One region of the Priestia sp. 40 genome, then DNA from elsewhere that is predicted to be linked to it. Evidence: riboswitches for the same ligand, from Rfam matches in the RefSeq annotation. Region 1 holds a riboswitch; the other holds the start of a gene.
What was found. Region 1 has a riboswitch for thiamine pyrophosphate ahead of thiT (energy-coupled thiamine transporter ThiT). Riboswitches for the same ligand answer to the same signal wherever they lie in the genome.
Positions count from the first base shown of each region.

Region 2: it holds a riboswitch for thiamine pyrophosphate, as region 1 does, so the genes downstream of both, ACO1DI_RS15235 (acetylornithine deacetylase) here and thiT (energy-coupled thiamine transporter ThiT) in region 1, are expected to answer to the same signal.

Region 1 covers NZ_JBMPZA010000019.1:76,797-80,216, reverse strand. The annotation lists gene ACO1DI_RS21975 (ethanolamine ammonia-lyase reactivating factor EutA) at 1-1,332, opposite strand, end outside; gene thiT (energy-coupled thiamine transporter ThiT) at 1,489-2,097, opposite strand; TPP riboswitch at 2,130-2,230, opposite strand; lysine riboswitch at 2,405-2,589, shown strand; gene ACO1DI_RS21965 (amino acid permease) at 2,692-3,420, shown strand, end outside.
Region 2 covers NZ_JBMPZA010000015.1:59,898-63,317, forward strand. The annotation lists gene tenA (thiaminase II) at 1-315, opposite strand, end outside; gene ACO1DI_RS15235 (acetylornithine deacetylase) at 321-1,598, opposite strand; TPP riboswitch at 1,713-1,815, opposite strand; gene ACO1DI_RS15240 (MupG family TIM beta-alpha barrel fold protein) at 2,035-3,045, opposite strand; gene ACO1DI_RS15245 (PTS transporter subunit EIIC) at 3,042-3,420, opposite strand, start outside.

The DNA.
Region 1 (3,420 bases):
AAAATCAATTTGATCTAAACAAATAATTTCTAATTCTTTCTTCTGTTTGGCTAGTGCTTGTCCTAAGGCTTTTGCAATATCTTGCTCGCATAAAACAACGAGGCACTTAGCTCCCTTAAAACAAGCACCAAATTCAGCGCTTATTACTTTTGCTAATTCTTGAAGCATCTTATAGCTGCAGTAAGGAAAATGCGATAAAGCAATAGCAACGGGAGGATCTTCTGCGCTGAAAATAGTTGAAGCCTGCATGCATGACGCTCGAGCTCTTTCTTGAAACAGCTGCGGATTCCACTCCTCCTCTGGCTGTACAGGTATTTCTATAATCGGAATGTTTTTCAGCGGCAGTTTTTTAGACTTAATGTATACGGTTGATCCGCTAACTTCTGTATTTTGCATGCCAGCCCCAATGACAGTAGCGCGCGTTGTTTCAGCGGCTTGAGATACGTGTATGGATTGAAACTGATACGCTAGCAGAGGACCAATGTCTCCATGTACAGCCACTTCCCTCACTGTTTTCGGCTTTTGCTTCTCCATCATTGCTCCTACCCCTCCTGAAATCATAATTGTTTCTGGTTGGATAGAAGATCTTGTATGAGGAGAAACGAGCAGCGAAGAGGTTTGAATTAGTGCTCTTACATAATTCACGGTTTCTTCAGCTAGTAATTGACAGATAGACGAGAGTTTTTCAAATGTTGCTTTTTCACCTTCTCGCAGTATTAAAGAATTATTTTTTAAAAATTCAGTTAAATAAGGTGAAACGTAGGTAACAAAGCCGTCTGAATTCAGCCGAATTAATCTTCCACCTACATGCAGCGTAAACGTTTCGATCACTTTTCCGTTTTGACATAAAGCGATGTTAGCGGTGCCTCCTCCTACATCAATATTGGCAATTACTGCATTTGTTTCAGCGGAATGTTGGATTGCTCCTGATCCTTTTGCCGCCAATATTCCTTCCAAGTCAGCACCGGCTGTTGCAACAACAAAATCTCCAGCATGTTCGGCTAGATAGTGAACGATAGTTTCTGCATTTTGCTTTCTAGCAGTTTCTCCTGTGATGATCACAGCGCCCGCCTCCACTTGATCTAAGGAGATTTCTGCATTCTTGTACTCTTGTTCTAGTAGTACCGTTAATCGTTGAACATCGATTTCAACCTCGTTTAGCATAGGTGTGGTATAGATAGAACTTGCATACGTTACTTGACGATCAATAATTTGACAGCCTGGCAGCGTAAACTGATTTTGTTGATTTGCTATTAACAGCTTGCTTACAATCAGTTTTGTTGTACTTGTTCCAATATCTAAACCTATGCTCGTGATCCATTTCTGTAGCATGCTATCAATCCTTTATCTCGTTTGAATATGTTGACTATCATAAAACAGTTTTTTGAATATTTCACTAACTATGTTATCAAACCTGACACACTTTTGTGTAAAGAAAGGTGACAAATGACAAAAAAGACTAAATCTTGGTAGATTTAGTCTTTTTTCTTATGATGAATGTGATTTAGTTACAATCATTCTTGATGCCGATGGAATTAACAATGAAAGAATGACTAAGCAGGCTATTAGTGACCCTACCATTGAAATACCGTTCATTGAAAAAGAATACCACAGAGCGGACATACCTTTTGGTGCGTACGATCCCCAGAAAATAATACCAGCAATAAAGTGCCAGAAATAACGTGCGAAGCTTCCGATAATAAGGGATAAAACAATCAAAACAAAAGCTTTTGATCTGTTATTGGTAGCTAAATTTGTTTTAATAGATTGTGAAAAAATACCTCCAAAACCTATAAAAGCAAAAGCCACAATATATTCAATAAATGTTTGTAGCGCTGTTAAAATATAAGCCGTTCCTGTCGCTAACTGCAAAAGCCCCCATAATAGACCAGATAGAGCCCCGCCTTTTACTCCCCAGCGAAAGCACATAATAAAAATGGGCACCATGGAGAACGAAATACTTACAGCCGTTGCAATCTTAATGGAAGGCAAAAGGTCAAGTAGAAGTGCCAATGCTGCAAAAATAGCTATTTCAATTTTAGCCTGTAAAGGTAATTCTTTATTCACGTTTCTCACTCCTGTTTTTGAATCATTCATATCAAACGGTTTACACAGGAGTAAGCAAATATATGCTACTATTCCCACATTCCTACGCTAGCGTTAACTAACAGGTTCTAAGGGTCTGAACATTTCGTTCACTCTCAGCACGGCGGCTCCCCCTGTGGTACGTTTGGATATTTATGTAGTATAAAGACAATGTATATTATACCATATGTAACAAAATAGATTCGAGAGATTTCAAAGATGTTTCTATTTTCTGAATCTATTTTTTATAATGACAATCGTTTTAGTATTTGTTATACTTCTTTTATGTCAATTGAATATAAAAAACCCTCATCCTAATCGATGAGGTAGAGGTCGCAGTTTTTAATAGTAAAGTAACGGAAATGCAGAGAACATTGAGGATGTTGCTTGAAAGGAAAAATTGCCGAAGTTTAGATCACTTCTCGGTTGATTTAAGCTGGGGCTGTCTCCGAACAGGAACAGAACTGTCACATCATGCGAGTGATGTGAAGAGCTATCTTCACGGAAGGTTGACGCGGTTTTCAGATTTAAAAGCGCGCACATATACTGCGGGCTTTTTTTATGTTATCCCGTCTCTTTCCGTACATTCGAAAGGAGTATTTATCTATGCAAGAGCAGCAAGAATTAAAACGTGGGTTGAAATCTCGCCACTTAACGATGATTTCATTAGGAGGAGCCATCGGAACCGGCTTATTCCTAGCAAGTGGTGGAGCAATTCACACAGCAGGACCTGGGGGAGCGCTTTTAGCTTACGCTATCATTGGCGTCATGGTTTACTTTTTGATGACCAGCCTAGCAGAGCTCGCAGCTTATATGCCTGAAGCTGGTTCATTTAGTACGTATGCGTCTCGTTTTGTAGATCCATCCTTTGGTTTCGCTCTCGGCTGGAACTACTGGTATAACTGGGCTATTACGATTGCAGCTGAATTATCCGCTGGAGCCCTTATTATGAAATTTTGGTTCCCAAACTCTTCTTCCATTTTATGGAGTGCCCTGTTTTTATTAATTATGTTTGGGCTTAACTACCTTTCTGTAAAAGGATTTGGTGAATCTGAATTTTGGTTTTCGTTAATTAAAGTAGTAACGGTTATCATCTTTTTAGTTATTGGTATTATGATGATTTTTGGTATCTTTAACAATGAAGCACCAGGTTTTAAAAACTTCACGCTTGGTGATGGACCGATTCACGGTGGATTCTTTACTGTACTAGGTATTTTTATGGCTGCTGGTTTTTCATTCCAAGGAACAGAGTTGCTTGGAGTCGCAGCTGGAGAAAGTGAAGATCCGGAAAAAACGGTTCCTCGCGCAGTTAAACAAGTCTTCTGGCGCATCTTG
Region 2 (3,420 bases), on a different contig from region 1:
TGGCTGCGCTTTTTCTAATTCTTTTTCGCTGATTTCAAATTTCTTGGCATACTCACGGTGAAGGCTCATTTCTTCATTTAACGTAGAATCTAAAAGGCCTGCAAATTTCCCCATCGTTTGAAGATCGGTAGCTTTCATGACTCCAATTGCAAATAACTTGGCATAATCAATTAGGTAAAGGTAATCTTGAATCATGTAAAAGCGAAACTTTTCCTTTTCAAGCGTTCCGTCTCCCATTCCCTGTACGAAGGGATGATTATGATTTTGACGCCAAATAGGCTGCAGCTTTTCGTATAATCGTTCACTAAATTTCATGATGATCACTCCTTATGCGTATGCAGCCACGTATAAATGAACTGCACCATCACTTTTGTATATTGAACAAGCTGATTAATATCTAATTGTTCGTTCACAGCATGTGCATTTGCTAAATTTCCCGGACCGTAAATAGCCGCCGGAATTCCCGCATCAGCTAGCCATCCCCCGTCTGTTACGCTAGTTGACACATCAATTGGAGGCTTTTTCCCTTCCATTTGTTCATGAGTCTTTGCAAGCAGCTGCACTCCTGCATGATTTTCATCAATTTCTAATGACGGAAAGATTTCTCCTCTGTCTTCAATCATCGATGTGCCTCCCCATTCAAAGGTTGGCAGATTGTCTTTTAACCATGGATCCGCTTTTGCAATAGCTAAAATGTATTCTTCCACTTCTTTTGATACTTGGTCGTACGATTCATTGGGATAATAGTGAACGGTGATCCACAGCCTGCATTCATCTGCAATAAAAGCAGCATGTCTTCCGCCTTCGATTACTGCTGGATTAATCGTATTTGTCCCTGGCAAAAATCCTGGATAGCTCTTTGTAACAGCCCAGTGACGCTCCAATTCTTGCAGCCCTCCGATCACTTTTGCCATCTTTTCAATAGCGCTTGCGGCTAAAAGCCCTCCTCCAGCATGAATCATACTTCGGCGTGTACCGTCATGATAGGTTTTACTGCTTTTTATCGTAATCCATCCCGTGATCACTCCGCCTTGACCTTGAATATGTAAATCACTCGTATCCGCTACAAGCGCAAAGTCAGCTGTATACCCTTTCTGACAGCATTGCAGCGTACCTGCCTCTCCTACTTCTTCTCCTACAACGGATTCAAAAATCAAGTCTCCCGGCAGTTTGATTCCTGCTTCCGTTAAAAGCTGAACTGCAAACAACGCTCCTGCCAAGCCGCCTTTCATATCAGCAACTCCGCGTCCGATGATTTTATTGTCTTTCACGACAGCTTCAAACGGATCTGTTTCCCATTTTTCATTTTCTTGTACCTCAGCAACATCCATATGACCGTTAATAATCAGGCTTTGATAGTCAGCTGATTTTTGTCCTTTTAACGTACCCACTACGATGGGGTCGTTAGAATATAAGTCCCACATATCAATGGAGAAACCGCAGTTTTTAAGAAAATTCGCTACGTGCAGCTGCGCTTCACGAGAATTTCGTGCAGGAGGCGCTGGCGTTTTATACGAAACAAGCGTTGTTAATAACTGGATTAACTCTCCTTTGCGCTCCTCTACCTGTTTGACAAGCAAATCAATTGTTTCTTCCATTTATGACACCTTCCTTTACGCATAAAAAAACACTTCTTTCGCAGGAAAGAAGTGTTTTTGTTTATGTACACAAAATTATTATAACGAGTTCGTAAGGAAATCCCATACAAAACATGCATTACAATACCTCTTTCCTACGCTAGTATTACCTAGTTCAGGTTATAAGGGTTAAGACTTCTCGTCTCTCTCAGCTTCGAAAGCACCCCTAGTGGTGTTGTATCTCTATGAAATTAATCTATTATCATATGTTTACCTGTAATAGTTTTATCATAGTAAAGCGTTTTATTCAATAGAAAGGTTCATGATAGGGTAATGAAAATAGTTTCCTTTTTAGTAAAATAAAAAGCACACACCTTCTTCAAGCAGTGTGTGCTCTTTGTTTTTGTAAGATTACTAGTTAGCTATTGGCTTCTTTAAAAATACACGTTTTTTCCATTTAGACAGTAATAAGCTCAAGTTTTTGACCCGATCTCACTAACGAAAGCAGTTCATGATCTTCTTCTATCACATGCCCAATCACGTTAACATTAGCATTTGCAGGCAAATTCCTTTTAGCTATTTGAACCTCTCCTCTGTAACGTCCGTAGCCATCATTGTCCATTGTAATTGCTCCAATTCCGCGCTCGACTGTATGATATGGCGGCACTGGTTCTACAGATCGTGTATCCACCAAACGCAGAACGTCTCTTGATATATCCGGACGCACGCTGTACGTTCCCTGTATATGAGGTGAACGAATGCGTAGCGGAATAATGCGGTTTTCTTGATATTGAACTAAACGTTTTAATAAACTTGAACTGGCGTATGGATCTCCAATATAAACCTCCGTTACTCCGCATCCGTATAAATCTACTGCAGAGATAAAAGGACATCTATTACGGTCCTTCTCTCTAGTAGGAAGACCTTGATAAATAGGACCTCTCTTTTCGCCTTCTCCAGGAGTATAAGCACACACTGGAATACAAAGTTCATTGAATAAATCTGTCTGCTGTTGAAAAAACGTTTCTTCAAGCCCTGTTTCAGGCCGCGGATAAAAATTATGCCAAGCAAGCAGCTGATGATGATGAAGGCCTGCAGATAACAGCGCTTCTATTTCTTGTTTTGACAATGTACTTGCATTAAGGGCAATATAAAACTCATTCGCAAGTAAAATCGTTTCTTCTACGCTAAAGCCATCGTCTAGTCTAATACCTGATACGCCAAGTGAAGATAGAGTCATAAGGCTTTCGATACCTAAATGAACTGGTGTATCCTTGGATACATCTGCATACACGCTTATTCCACACTCTCTAGCCACATGAAGCAATTCTTTTGCCCGTTCAGCCAAATCTCCTTTTTCCTCTGGAATGTGAAGTGAAGTGAATGCGCGTGTAACGCCGCATTCACTCGCTTCTACTAATCTTTGTTTGGCATCTCTATCGTTCAAATAAAACGAAATGCCAATCATTCAAACTCCCTCGCCATTTCATCGTTAAATCCAAAGAAATAGGTACAAATAAAGCCTGCTGCGTAAGCAATAACTAATCCAAGTAAATAAAGAAGAATTTGATGCGCATGAACTAAAAACGTAAGCGGTAAACCTGATACTCCCACTGCTACAGTTGCAATATGGAAGTGCGCCTGAAACGCTCCGCCGATTCCAGCTCCAAGACAAGCGGTTAAGAATGGCCGCCCTAAAGGAAGTGTGACTCCAAAAATAAGTGGCTCTCCGATTCCGAGCAGTCCTGAAGGAAGTGCGCCTCCAATTGCTCGCTTTAAACGTTTTTTCTTTGTTTTGATATAAATAGCAAAAGCTGCACCGACCTGACCGGCTCCGCCCATT